DNA from 3 places in the Streptomyces sp. NPDC048171 genome. Region 1 is predicted to be linked to each of the others. Evidence: riboswitches for the same ligand, from Rfam matches in the RefSeq annotation. Region 1 holds a riboswitch; each other region holds the start of a gene.
What was found. A riboswitch is a leader RNA that binds a small molecule or an ion and turns the genes downstream of it on or off. The one in region 1 is predicted to bind thiamine pyrophosphate.
Positions count from the first base shown of each region.

Region 1 (4,687 bases):
CCTGGTCGAAGACCTGGACGACATTGGGGTGGTCGAGGCGGGCCACCGACTTGGCCTCGCGGATGAACCGCTCGACGAAGCCGGCGTCGGTCGCGAGCGCCGGGTGCATCACCTTCAGCGCGAGCACGCGGTCCAGGCGGGTGTCCACGGCCCGGTAGACCGTGGCCATCCCGCCGACCGCGATCCGCGCCTCGACGCGGTACCGGCCGTCGAGCACCTGCCCGACGAGAGGGTCCTGAAGGGTCGTGTCCACGCAGGCGAGTGTACGAGCCACGACCGACACCCCGCGCTCGCCGACCGCCGCCGGGGCGGTACTGCAGCGCACCTGTGACGCACGTGACACGCACCGGGTGAGCCCCCACCCACGCACGGTGAGCGGCCGACGGCGAGTCACCCCCACGGGAGAGCCGGGCCTCTTGTCCGACTGGAAACGGGTGGTGCGCGCGTGGGAGAAGACCCTCGGAGCAGCGCAGCCTCACTGAAAGGCGGGCCGCTCCGGATCAAGCTCAGCCAGGCCCTCCGCAGGAGAGGACGCCTCGGCGAAGTGCCGCCGCGGCATCCGTCCCGCAAGCCGCGCCAACCGCCCGGCCTCGACACCCGCACGCATGGCGGAAGCCATCAGCACCGGCTCCTGCGCCCGCGTGACCGCGGAGGCCAGCATCACACCCGCGCACCCCAGCTCCATCGCCAGCGCCACGTCCGACGCCGTACCGGCCCCCGCGTCCAGAATCACCGGCACCCCCGCGCGCTCCACGATCAGCTCGAAGTTGTGCGGGTTGCGGATCCCGAGCCCCGACCCGATCGGCGAACCGAGCGGCATGATCGCCGCACACCCCACGTCCTCCAGCTTCCGCGCGAGAACGGGGTCGTCGTTCGTGTACGGCAGCACCGTGAACCCGTCGTCGACCAGCGTCTCCGCGGCCTCCAGCAGCTCGATCGGGTCCGGCAGCAGCGTGCGCTCGTCGGCGATGACCTCCAGCTTGACCAGGTCCGTGCCCAGCGCCTCGCGCGCGAGGCGGGCGGTGAGCACCGCCTCCCCGGCGGTGAAGCAGCCGGCCGTGTTGGGCAGCACGCGGATGCCGAGCTTCTCCAGCACCGACAGCACGGACCCGTGCACCGACGCGTTCACGCGCCGCATCGCGACCGTGGTCAGCTCCGTCCCGGAGGCCACCAGCGCGCGCTCCAGCACGTCAAGGCTGGGCGCCCCGCCGGTACCCATGATCAGACGGGACGCGTACGACGTGCCGTCGAGGACAAAGGGATCGTCGGCCATGGTTCAGCCTCCTTGCACAGCGGTGAGGACCTCGACGCGGTCGCCGTCGGCCAGGGCGGTGGCGGACCACCGCGCGCGCGGGACCACGGTTTCGTTCAGGGCGGCGGCCACTCCGGACGGCGCGGTGGTGAGCGTGCCCACCAGGGCGTCCAGGGCCGTACCCGGAGCCACCTCGCGCGGCTCGCCGTTGACGGAGATGTTCATGCGGACTGCTCCGAGAGTGCGGGGGCGGCGTCGAAGCGCCGGGGTGTGAAGGGGCGGGCCTCGTCCGGCAGCTCCCCGGTGGTCAGGGCGTGCGCCATCGCGTCGCCGGTGACGGGGGTGAGCAGGACGCCGTTGCGGTGGTGCCCGGTGGCCAGCAGCAGCCCGTCGAGGCCGGTCGGCCCGAGCAGCGGGGCGTTGTCGGGGGAGGTGGGTCGCAGGCCCGCGCGGGTCTCCGTCAGCGGCAGCTCGGTGATGCCGGGGACCAGCTCGTGGGCGTCGCGCAGCAGCTCGTACACGCCGCCCGCGGTCACCGTGGTGTCCCAGCCCAGCTCCTCGCTGGTGGCTCCCACGACGAGCTCGCCGCTCTCCCGGGGCACCAGGTAGACGTGGTTGCCGCGCACCACGGCGCGCACCGTGCGGTTCAGCAGCGGCCCGTGCGTCCGCGGCATGGTCAGCCGCAGCACCTGCCCCTTCACCGGCCGCACCGGCGGCAGCACGGCGTCCGGCACGCCCGCGAGGCGCCTGCTCAGGCTGCCCCCGGCCAGCACCACCTGACCGGCCTCCAGCGAGGTTCCGTCGGCGGTGACGACCCCGGTGGCCCGTTCGCCCGGCCCGACGGTGAGCCGGTCGGCCCACACCCGGTGGAAGACCACGCCCGCCCGTTCACAGGCGGTCACGAGCGCGTGGCTGAGGCGCCGGGGGTCGATCTGGTGGTCGCCGTCCACCCGCAGGCCCCCGCGCACGCCCGGCGCGAGCATCGGCTCGAGGCGCCGGCACTCACGTCCCGAGAGCCACTCGGACTCCAGGCCGGAGCGCTGCTGGAGGGCGTGCAGTTCGCGCAGGTGGGCGCGGTCGTCGGCGTCCAGCGCGACGGCCAGGGTGCCGCAGCGGCGATAACCCAGGTCATGGCCGGTGGCGTCGGTCAGCTCGGCCGCGAACTCCGGGTAGCGGCGGGCCGAGGCGAGGTTGAGCGAGAGCAGCGTCTGCTCGCCGTGGTGCAGCTCCGTGACGGCGGCCAGCATCCCGGCCGCCACCTGCGCCGCCCCGCCGCCGGGCTCGGGGTCGACGACGGCCGTGACGAGCCCGCGCCGGGCGGCCCGCCAGGCGGTGACCAGACCGATGACGCCACCGCCCACCACGAGGACGTCGGGCGTACGGGACACGGTGGGTGACGGCACGGTGTGCGACGAGCCGTGTGATGAGGACGGCATGGGCGTCCAGCCCCTCCCTTCGCCGGCATGACCCGGATCAGGTTCGTACGGTCGGAGGCCGCCAGCCTCCCTCTCAGCCCGGTGCGTCCGGGCTCCCGCGAGTGCTTTACGTTGGCCAGCCTAGCCCGCACCGCCTCGCACTCGTAAGGGAGCCTCCGCCCGTGCCCCGTTCACTCGACGGTCTCGTCCTCGCCCCCGTCGCCGACCAGGCGCCCGGCCAGGTGGGCACCCGCACCCGGTTCACGTACCACGAGCGGGACGGCGCGATCTGGGCCGACTACGCGGGCGGCGACGTCGTCCGCGGCCACCTGGTGGGTACCCGCGCGGGGGACCGGCTCGACTTCCGGTACGTGCAGCTCAGGACCGACGGCAGCACGGCGTCGGGACACTGCGTGTCGACCGTGCTGGAGCTGCCGGACGGCCGGGTGCGCCTGGAGGAGAGCTGGCAGTGGGAGTCGCGCCCCGGCCGCGGCACGAGCGTTGTGGAGCAGGTCACGGTGCACGACCGCTGACTGACAAATTGTCAGGTGGCTAAGGTGATCAGGTGAGCGAGCAGACGCGGGAGCGGGGACCGGAACCGGCGGCGGACGACGCGCGCCGCGTGGTCGTGGTGGGTGCCGGCATGGCGGGCGTGCAGACTGCCGTCGCCCTGCGGGAACAGGGCTTCACCGGCCCCCTGACACTGATCGGCGCGGAGCCCCACCAGCCCTACGACCGGCCTCCGCTGTCCAAGGCCGTCCTGCTGGGCACGGCCGAGGGCTCCGCCTTCGACGTCGACTTCGAGGCGCTCGGCATCACCCTGCGCCTCGGCTGCGAGGCCCTGGGCGTCCGCCCCGGCGAGCACCTCCTCGACACCTCCGAGGGCCCCGTGCCGTACGACGCCCTCGTCCTCGCGACCGGCGCCGAACCGGCCCGGCTCCCCGGCACCGAAGGCGTGCCGGGTGTGCACCTGCTGCGCACCCTGGACGACGCCGAACGGCTGCGCCCCGTGCTCGCCCGCCGCCACGACATCGTCGTCGTCGGTGCCGGCTGGATCGGCGCCGAGTTCGCCACCGCCGCGCGTGAGGCCGGCTGCGCGGTGACCGTGGTGGAGGCCGCCGACCGGCCGCTCGCCGACGCACTGCCCGCCGAGGTGGCCGCGCCGATGACCGCCTGGTACGCCGAAGCGGGCGCCGCATTGCGCACGCACGCGCGCGTGGAGCGCGTCGAGCCCGGCGGCCCGGGCGAGCCCCTCCGGGTCCTGCTCGACGACGGCACCCGGCTGCCCGCCGACGCGATCGTCGTCGGCATCGGCGCCCGCCCCTCCACCGCTTGGCTCGCCGGCTCCGGGATCGCCCTCGGCGGTCACGGCGAGGTCCTGGCCGACGACCTCCTGCGCACCTCGGCGCCGGACGTGCACGCGGTCGGCGACTGCGCCTCCTTCCCCTCCGCTCGCTACGGTGAGCGGCTGCTGGTGCACCACTGGGACAACGCCCTTCAGGGCCCGCGCACCGTCGCCGCCGACATCGTCGGCGCCCCTGCCGACGAGACCCCGGCGGCGTACGACCCGGTGCCGTACTTCTGGTCCGAGCAGTTCGGCCGCTTCGTCCAGTACGCCGGTCACCACACGGCGGCCGACACGGTCCTGTGGCGCGGGGACCGCACGGGCCCGGCCTGGACGGTGTGCTGGCTGCGCGAGAACCGGCTGGTGGCCCTGCTCGCGGTGGGCCGCCCCCGCGACCTGGCGCAGGGGAAGCGGCTGATCCAGGCGGGCGCCGCGATGGACCCGGTGCTGCTGGCCGACCCGGCGAGGCCGCTCAAGGGGGCGACGGCGTAGCACCGGTCCGGACGGGTCCGGCTTCCTCCTGTCAGTGCCAGATGGCAGGCTGGAGACGTGACCGAGATTGACGCAAAGACCGATGCTCTCGTGCCTGCCTGGCTCACCGTTCCCGACATCGCCGAAATGCTCGGTGTCGAGGTGACCCGCGTACGCCAGCTGATCAAGGAAGGCCAGCTCATC
Region 1 is NZ_JBIDAU010000010.1:49,519-54,205, forward strand. It holds gene pknB (Stk1 family PASTA domain-containing Ser/Thr kinase) at 1-253, opposite strand, end outside; gene ACGF3J_RS27285 (thiazole synthase) at 476-1,273, opposite strand; gene thiS (sulfur carrier protein ThiS) at 1,277-1,477, opposite strand; gene thiO (glycine oxidase ThiO) at 1,474-2,688, opposite strand; TPP riboswitch at 2,686-2,797, opposite strand; gene ACGF3J_RS27300 (hypothetical protein) at 2,850-3,200, shown strand; gene ACGF3J_RS27305 (FAD-dependent oxidoreductase) at 3,233-4,504, shown strand; gene ACGF3J_RS27310 (Rv2175c family DNA-binding protein) at 4,562-4,687, shown strand, end outside.

Region 2 (4,687 bases), on a different contig from region 1:
CTCCCCGCCATCAATTACAGGGACAACATTTCGAACATCTGCGAGCTGAACGAAAAGAAGTTCTCGTGCGGCTCCGGGGCTTTTAGGAATCAGTTTGGCAACCGCCAGCTGTGTGCCATTCTTGACGTCGTACACTTTACCGAAGCCGCCGCCGCCAATCAGCGTGCCAACTTTCCAGGTTGCACCATTAAGCTTGAGGTCCATCTGCTGCCTGCCCCTGATTCGTCTGAGCGTTCCTCAGTCACATAGCTAGCACAGCAATGGTCGGAGTGGAGCGGGATTTCGAAAATTGTGTGGCGTCGGTGTATGTCTCGACGGAACCATTACGTGTCGTGTGCACCTCCCGAGGTCACGCCCTGGGCCGTCCCTGGGCCGTCCGAGGCCGACCAACGCTGACAGTCGGCACCCACGGGTGACCACCCCCACCGCGCACTGGCCTGGGCCCCCGGAGTCGATCTGCGACACTGGTACAGCCATGCCTAAGCCCGGAGAACTCACATTCGTCGCCCCCCGCGGAGCCAAGAAGCCGCCGCGGCACCTTGCCGATCTCACGCCCGCCGAGCGTAAAGAGGCCGTCGTCGCTGCCGGCGAGAAGGCCTTTCGTGCGAAGCAGCTCTCGCAGCACTACTTCGCGCGGTACGCGCACGACCCCGAGCAGTGGACCGACATCCCCGCCGGTTCGCGGGAAGGGCTCCGGGAGGCGCTGCTGCCCGAGCTGATGACGGTCGTCCGGCATCTGTCGACCGACCAGGGCACCACCCGCAAGACGCTCTGGAGGCTGTTCGACGGGACGCTCGTCGAGTCGGTGCTCATGCGGTACCCGGACCGGGTGACCATGTGCATCAGCTCCCAGGCCGGCTGCGGCATGAACTGCCCGTTCTGCGCCACGGGGCAGGCCGGCCTGGACCGGAACCTGTCGACGGCCGAGATCGTCCACCAGATCGTGGACGGGATGCGGGCGCTCAGGGACGGCGAGGTCCCCGGAGGTCCGGCCCGGCTCAGCAACATCGTGTTCATGGGCATGGGCGAGCCCCTGGCCAACTACAACCGGGTCGTCGGCTCCATCCGCCGGCTCACCGACCCGGAGCCGGACGGGCTGGGGCTCTCCCAGCGCGGCATCACCGTCTCCACGGTCGGTCTCGTCCCGGCGATCAACCGCTTCACCGGCGAGGGCTTCAAGTGCCGCCTCGCCATCTCGCTGCACGCCCCCGACGACGAGCTGCGCGACACCCTCGTCCCCGTCAACACGCGCTGGAAGGTGCGTGAGGTGCTGGACGCCGGGTTCGAGTACGCCGCGAAGTCGGGGCGCCGGCTGTCCATCGAGTACGCGCTGATCCGGGACATCAACGACCAGGCGTGGCGGGGCGACCGCCTCGGGCGGCTGCTCAAGGGCCGGCCGGTGCACGTCAACCTCATCCCGCTCAACCCCACGCCCGGCTCGAAGTGGACCGCGTCGCGGCCCGAGGACGAGAAGGCGTTCGTGGAGGCGATCGCGGCGCACGGTGTGCCGGTGACGATCCGGGACACCCGTGGCCAGGAGATCGACGGGGCGTGTGGTCAGCTCGCCGCGAGCGAGCGGTAACCTGACCGGCGTCAGTACATCGCCACAGTAACCACATCTTCATATTCCGACAGGGGAGCGCCACAGCGCTGAGAGTGCGGCACCGGCCGCAGACCCTCCGAACCTGGCCCAGGTCATTCTGGGTAGGGAGATCGGTCACCACTCGAGCTGTTGCGCCCTGCCCGGGACCCTCGCCAGGGGTCGCGGGCGGGGCCGCGTCTTCTCCTGGTCACCCAGGAGGAATCAGTGAGCATCACCAAGAAGGTCACCGTCCTGGCCGTCGGTCTCGGCATGGCCGGCGGCCTGGCCGCCTGCGGGTCGTCGTCCGACGAAGGGCAGGGATCCGGCGACTCCAAGACCGTGACCCTGGTCAGCCATGACTCGTGGGCCGCTTCGAAGGAGGTCATCGCCGCCTTCGAGAAGAGCTCCGGCTACAAGGTCAAGGTCCTGGAGGACGGCGACGCCGGGCAGGCCGTCAACAAGGCCATCCTCACCAAGGACAACCCGCAGGGCGACGTCTTCTTCGGCGTCGACAACACCCTGCTCTCCCGCGCCCTCGACAACGGGCTGTTCCAGCCGTACGAGGCGAAGGGCTCCGACCTGGTCCAGCCCGCGTACCGGGCCGACCAGGACGAGCACCGGGTCACGCCCGTCGACACCGGTGACGTCTGCGTCAACTACGACAAGGCGTACTTCAGCAAGCACGAGCTGACCCCGCCGGACTCCTTCGACGACCTGGTCAAGCCGGAGTACAAAGACCTGCTCGTCACCGAGAACGCGGGCAGTTCCTCGCCCGGCCTGGGCTTCCTGCTCGGCACCGCCGCCAAGTACGGGGACGGGGGCTGGGAGGGCTACTGGAAGAAGCTGAAGGCGAACGGCGTCAAGGTCGTCGACAGCTGGGAGCAGGCCTACAACGAGGAGTTCTCCGGCTCGGCCGGGGGCAAGCAGGCCAAGGGCGACCGTCCGCTCGTCGTCTCCTACGCCTCCTCGCCGCCCGCCGAGGTGATCTACGCCGACCCGCAGCCGTCCACCGCGCCCACGGGCGTCGCCGACGGCACCTGCTTCCGCCAGGTCGAGTACGCCGGCCTGCTGAGCAACGCCAGGAACCCCGAGGGCGGCAAGGCACTCCTCGACTTCCTCATCGGCAAGCAGTTCCAGGACGACATGCCGCTGAACATGTTCGTGTACCCGGTGCGGGAGGGCGCGCAAATCCCCGAGGCGTTCGTGAAGTACGGGCCGCAGGCCAAGGACCCGCAGACCATGGAACCGGCGAAGATCGCCGACAATCGCGACCAGTGGGTCAAGTCGTGGACCTCGCTCGTACTGAAGTAGGCAAGGGAGCCCCCAGGGCTCGGAACCCGCGCGGGAGCGCGGCGCGGCTCGCCCTGATGGTCGTGCCCGTCGCGTTCTTCGCGGTGTTCTTCGCCTACCCCGTCGCCGCGATCGTCGCGCGCGGCCTGGAGGTCGACGGTGCCTGGCAGTTCGGCCGGATCGGCGACGTGCTCGCCCAGTCCGACGTGCGGCACGTGCTGTGGTTCACCACCTGGCAGGCGCTGGCCTCCACCGCGCTCACCCTGCTGATCGCACTGCCCGGCGCCTACGTCTTCGCCCGCTTCGACTTCCCCGGCAAGCAGTTGCTGCGGGCGGTGGTGACCGTGCCGTTCGTCCTGCCGACGGTCGTCGTGGGGACGGCGTTCCTGGCCCTGGTGGGGCGCGGCGGGCTGCTCGACGAGCTGTGGGGCGTACGGCTGGACACCACCGTGTGGGCCATCCTGCTCGCGCACGTCTTCTTCAACTACGCCGTCGTCGTGCGCACCGTGGGCGGCCTGTGGGCCCAGCTCGACCCGCGGCAGGAGGAGGCCGCGCGGATGCTCGGCGCCTCCCGCCCGAGGGCCTGGCGGCAGGTCACGCTGCCCGCGCTCGCTCCCGCGGTGGCGGCCGCCGCGCTGATGGTGTTCCTGTTCACCTTCACCTCCTTCGGCGTCGTGCAGATCCTGGGCGGACCCGCCTTCTCCACCCTGGAGGTGGAGATCTACCGGCAGACGTCCCAGGTCTTCGACCTGTCCACGGCCGCCGTGCTGACGCTGATCCAGTTCATGGCGGTCGCCGCGGTCCTCGCCGTGCACGCCTGGACGGTGCGGCGGCGGGAGAGCACCCTGCGGCTGGTGGACGCCGCCACGACCGCGCGCAGGCCCCGGGGCACGGGCCAGTGGGCGCTGCTGGCAGGGGTCCTGGGCACCGTCGCCCTGCTGCTGGTGCTGCCGCTCGCCGTGCTGGTCCAGCGGTCGCTCGGCGCACCCGGCTTCGGCTACTACCGGGCGCTGACCAGTGCCGACGGCGGCACCTTCCTCGTCCCGCCGATCGAGGCCATCGGCAACTCCCTCCAGTACGCCGTCGCCGCCACCGCCATCGCCGTGGTGATCGGCGGTCTCGCCGCCGCCGCGCTCACCCGACGGGACGCCGGCCGCTTCGTGCGGGGCTTCGACGCGCTGCTGATGCTGCCGCTCGGGGTGTCCGCCGTGACCGTCGGTTTCGGGTTCCTGATCGCGCTGGACGAACCGCCGCTGGACCTGCGCTCCTCCTGGATCCTGGTGCCGCTCGCCCAGGCGCTGGTCGGTGTCCCCTTCGTCGTACGGACCATGCTGCCCGTACTGCGGGCGGTGGACGGTCGGCTGCGGGAGGCGGCGGCGGTGCTCGGGGCGTCGCCCTGGCGGGTGTGGCGCGAGGTGGACCTGCCGATGGTGCGGCGGGCCCTGCTGGTCGCCGCCGGGTTCGCCTTCGCCGTGTCCCTCGGGGAGTTCGGCGCGACCGTGTTCATCGCGCGGCCCGACAATCCGACGCTGCCGGTCGCCGTGGCGCGGCTGCTGGGCAGGCCCGGGGACATGAACTACGGCCAGGCCATGGCCCTTTCGACGATTCTGATGCTGGTGTGCGCCGTGGCGCTGGTGGCGCTGGAGCGGCTGCGCACCGACCGGAGCGGGGAGTTCTAGAGATGCGACTGGCTGTGCGGGTGATCCGGCGATGCTGCTGAACCTCGAGGGCGCGACCGTCCGCTTCGGCGGGCGGGCCGTGCTGGACGCCGTCGACCTGGAGGTCGCCGAGCACGAGGTGGTGTGCGTGCTCGGG
Region 2 is NZ_JBIDAU010000016.1:47,367-52,053, forward strand. It holds gene ACGF3J_RS34955 (serine/threonine-protein kinase) at 1-204, opposite strand, end outside; gene rlmN (23S rRNA (adenine(2503)-C(2))-methyltransferase RlmN) at 476-1,582, shown strand; TPP riboswitch at 1,624-1,729, shown strand; gene ACGF3J_RS34965 (thiamine ABC transporter substrate-binding protein) at 1,808-2,893, shown strand; gene ACGF3J_RS34970 (iron ABC transporter permease) at 2,869-4,551, shown strand; gene ACGF3J_RS34975 (ABC transporter ATP-binding protein) at 4,583-4,687, shown strand, end outside.
Region 2: linked by a shared signal. The riboswitch ahead of ACGF3J_RS34965 (thiamine ABC transporter substrate-binding protein) and the one ahead of thiO (glycine oxidase ThiO) in region 1 are both predicted to bind thiamine pyrophosphate.

Region 3 (4,687 bases), on a different contig from region 1:
TGTCGTCCACGGCGAAGAAGCCGACGTTGTCGACGCAGCGGCCCGTCAGGGTGTCGAAACGCTCCAGCACGCCGTACTTGGCCCGGCCGAGCCCCACGAACTGCCAGAAGACCGGCTCCTCCACCGCCTCTCGCAGCTCCCGCTCGATCTCGGCGTCGCGGTAGACACCGCCGTCGGAGAAGAACAGGACCAGGGTCGGAACCGTTGCCGGATTCTCCCGGACGAAGGCACGGACCTGGGCGATCACCTTCTGCTCCTCGTTCTGGATCCCGACCGCCCGCATGTCGACCTGCCGGGGGTCCAGGCCCTTCTTCCGGCCGCGGCGGAAGAGGCTGATCTCCCCCACGCGTACGTGCAGCCGCAGCCACTCGGGCAGTTCGCCCAGGCGCAGGTCGGGAAGGCGCGCCGGGTTCGAGGCGAAGGTCCATGCCTGCATCTCGCCGTCGTCGTCCAACTGCGCGGCGACGGCGGCCATCCGCTCCACGACGTCCGCCACGACGCCCTTGGAGTAGAGGAACGACATGGAACCGGAGGCGTCCAGTACGAGGATGACGCGCGCGGTGACGTTGTCCGCGCCGTGCTTGCGCAGGCTGACGGCGACCTGCTCCTTGCGGAGGGACAGCCGCTTGCGCATGTCCACGGGCAGCTGCTCCTCGCCCTTGGTGAGGCGGCTCCGCCCCGCGGATGCGGTCACCGGTGGGGACAGGGGCTGAGGGGGCGGCGTCGGCGTCGGCGTCGGCGTCGGCGTCGGCGTCGGCGTCGGCGTCGGCGTCGGGGGAGTGTCGTCGTCCACGGTGATGCCGAAGTCGGTGGCGAGCCCCGCGAGTCCGGCGGCGTATCCCTGCCCGACCGCGCGGAACTTCCACTTCCCCTGCCGCCGGTACAGCTCGCCGCCGACCAGGGCGGTCTCCGTCCCGGCGGTCATGTCGAACCGGGCCAGCTCGGTGCCGGAAGCGGCGTCCAGCAACCGCATCGACAGCCCCGGTACCCGGCCGAACGTCCCGCCGTCCGCCGAGGCGCACAGCACGATGCGTTCGACGGCCGGCTCCACCGAGACCAGGTCCACCTCGACCGAGTCGGTGGTGACACCCGCGGGCGCGCCGGATCCGCCCCGCTTGCCCAGGTGCCCCACCGCGCCGGACGCGTGCCGGGGCTGGTTGTAGAAGACGAAGTCACCGTCGTCCCGCACCCGTCCGGCCGAGGTGAGCAGCAGCGCGGAGGCGTCGATCTCGGGAACCCCGGGCCCTGCGGCCCAGGCGAGTTCGATCCGCACCGCGGGGGAGTCGACGGCGAGGTTGGCGCCCTTGCTCAGGGAGGTGGCTGTCATGCCCCCAGTCTGCCGAGACGGACCCCTCGGCGGGGAGAGGACGGACCCACGGTCTGCCCCCTCCCCACCGCACTACGCGGCACGGAGCGGCATGCGGGGACGTCAGTCCGCGATCGGCAGATACACGCGATTGCCGGCGGCCGCGAACTCCTTCGACTTCTGGACCATGCCCTCCTCGATCTCGGCCTGGCTCCCTCCGTGCTCGCGTCGGATGTCGTGCGAGATCTTCATGGAGCAGAACTTCGGCCCGCACATCGAGCAGAAGTGGGCCGTCTTGGCGGGCTCGGCCGGCAGGGTCTCGTCGTGGAACTCCCGTGCCGTGTCCGGGTCGAGGGCCAGGTTGAACTGGTCCTCCCACCGGAACTCGAAACGCGCGTCGGACAGCGCGTCGTCCCACTCCTGCGCACCTGGGTGACCCTTGGCGAGGTCGGCGGCATGGGCGGCGATCTTGTAGGTGATGACGCCGGTCTTGACGTCGTCACGGTTGGGCAGGCCCAGGTGCTCCTTGGGCGTGACGTAGCAGAGCATTGCCGTGCCCCACCAGGCGATCATCGCGGCACCGATGCCGGAGGTGATGTGGTCGTACGCCGGCGCGACGTCCGTGGTCAGCGGGCCGAGCGTATAGAACGGAGCTTCATCGCAGATCTCCTGCTGAAGGTCGATGTTGTCCTTGATCTTGTGCATCGGGACGTGTCCCGGGCCCTCGATCATGGTCTGAACGTTCAAACGCTTGGCGGTCCGGTTGAGTTCCCCGAGGGTGCGCAACTCGGCGAACTGCGCCTCGTCGTTGGCGTCCGCGATGGAGCCCGGCCGCAGTCCGTCGCCGAGGGAGTACGTGACGTCGTACGCGGCGAGGATCTCGCAGAGTTCCTCGAAGTTCTCGTACAGGAACGACTCCCGGTGGTGCGCCAGGCACCACGCCGCCATGATCGAGCCGCCGCGCGAGACGATGCCGGTCTTGCGGTTGGCGGTCAGCGGCACGTACGCCAGGCGAACGCCCGCGTGGACCGTCATGTAGTCCACGCCCTGCTCGGCCTGTTCGATCACGGTGTCCTTGTAGACCTCCCAGGTCAGCTCCTCGGCCCGGCCGTCGACCTTCTCCAGGGCTTGGTAGAGCGGCACGGTCCCGATGGGGACGGGGGAGTTGCGCAGAACCCACTCGCGGGTGGTGTGGATGTTGCGGCCGGTGGAGAGGTCCATGACCGTGTCGGCGCCCCACCGGGTCGCCCAGGTCATCTTGTCGACCTCCTCCTCGATGGAGGATGTCACCGCCGAGTTGCCGATGTTGGCGTTGACCTTCACCAGGAACCGCTTACCGATGATCATCGGCTCGATCTCGGGGTGGTTGACGTTGGCCGGCAGTACGGCACGGCCTGCCGCGATCTCCTCGCGGACGACCTCCGGCGCGACGTTCTCCCGGACGGCCACGTACTCCATCTCGGGCGTGATCTCGCCCCGGCGGGCATACGCGAGCTGTGTCACCGCGGTGCCGCCCCGGCCCCGGCGGGGCTGGCGCGGCCTTCCGGGGAAGACGGCGTCGAGGTTGCGCAGCCCGCCGCGCGGCGAGGTGTGCTTGATGCCGTCGTCCTCGGGACGGACGGGACGGCCCGCGTACTCCTCGGTGTCACCGCGGGCGATGATCCAGTTCTCCCGAAGCGGCGCCAGTCCCCTGCGGACGTCGGTGTCGACGAGCGGATCGGTGTACGGGCCGGAGGTGTCGTACAGCGTGACCGACTGTCCGTTGGTGAGGTGCACCTGACGGACCGGCACCCGCAGATCGGGGCGCGAGCCCTCGACGTACGCCTTGTGCCAGCCGATGGACTTCCCGGCCTCCGCGGTCTCCTCCTGGGAGGAGTTCTGCGTGGAGGCAGGCGTGCGTGCGTCCTTGATGGTCATGAGACCTACTCCCTACGCCGGCATTACCCGGTAACAGGTTCGGCGGTCGACGCAGCGGATTCCGTCCGCCGATGCTTCGTGGGATACATCACTCGACTTCGGTGATGTTTCCCGTGAAACATCGCTGGGACGGAGGTCAGCGCCCTCTCAGCCCGGTGCTCCGAGCTCCCGCGTGTACAAAGGTGGCTCCACGCTAACGCCCATTCGGGCGCGGTGAACAGAGGGCCCCCCTTGTTCTTGCGATGATCGGTCGGTGACCACACCGCAGCATCCCCCCTTTCCGCCGCACGATCCCCGCCGCGGACCGCACGCCGATGAGGGCGTCGACCGTGGAGCCGCCGACCACGGACGCGGTCCCGGTGGCGGCGGCCACGGGCACGGAGCGGGCGGGGGCCACGGGCACGGAGCGGGCGGGGGTCACGGGCACGGGGAGGGAGGAGGCCACGGGCACTCTCACAGTCATGGTCCCGCGGCACCCGTCTCCCGGCATCTGCGGAAGGTCATCGCCGCGATCCTGATCCCGTTCGCCGCGGCAGTCCTGGTCGGGCTCGCCGTCCTGTGGCCGGGCGGCGCGCCGGCGCACGAGCGCACCGGCGTCGGCTTCGACCGCCAGACGCAGCAGGCCACCGTGACCAAGGTGGTGGAACTGAGCTGCCAGTCCGTCAACGCCTCGGGCTCCACCCCCACCGGCGACACCTCCACCGCCGAGGGCTCCTCCGCGTTGCAGCAGGCGAACGGCGAGTGCAAGCGGGCGACGATCCGCGTGGACAGCGGCAAGGACAAGGGCCGCACGTTCGAGGAGGTCGTGCAGCCGGACCAGTCGCGGCAGTTGCACGAGGGCCAGGAGGTCGTGGTCGCCTACGAGCCCTCCGCACCGCGGGACCTGCAGTACTCGGTGACCGACATCAACCGCCGGCTCCCCCTCACCCTGCTCGCCGGCATCTTCGCGCTGGCCGTGGTGGTCGTCGGAAGGCTGCGGGGCCTGATGGCGCTGATCTCCCTGGCCATCAGTTTCCTGCTGCTGAACTTCTTCATCCTCCCCGCGATCCTCCAGGGTTCGAACCCGCTGCTCGTCGCGGTGATCGGGTCCAGCGCCATCATGCTGATCGCGCTGTATCTGTGTCATGGCCTCTCCGCACGCACGTCCGTGGCGGTGCTCGGCACGCTGATCTCCCTGTTGCTGATCGGCGTTCTCGGGTCGCTGTTCATCGGCTGGGCGGCGCTGACCGGGAACACGGACGACAACACCGGCCTCATCCACGGCCTGTATCCGTCGATCGACATGAGCGGTCTGCTGCTCGCCGGCGTCATCATCGGTTCGCTCGGTGTCCTCGACGACGTGACGGTCACCCAGACGTCAGCGGTCTGGGAACTGCACGAGGCCAACCCGACGATGGGCTGGCGCGGGCTGTACCGCGCGGGCATCCGCATCGGCCGCGACCACATCGCCTCGGTCGTCAACAC
Region 3 is NZ_JBIDAU010000005.1:133,988-138,674, forward strand. It holds gene ACGF3J_RS15190 (VWA domain-containing protein) at 1-1,327, opposite strand, end outside; gene thiC (phosphomethylpyrimidine synthase ThiC) at 1,430-3,223, opposite strand; TPP riboswitch at 3,216-3,405, opposite strand; gene ACGF3J_RS15200 (YibE/F family protein) at 3,477-4,687, shown strand, end outside.
Region 3: linked by a shared signal. The riboswitch ahead of thiC (phosphomethylpyrimidine synthase ThiC) and the one ahead of thiO (glycine oxidase ThiO) in region 1 are both predicted to bind thiamine pyrophosphate.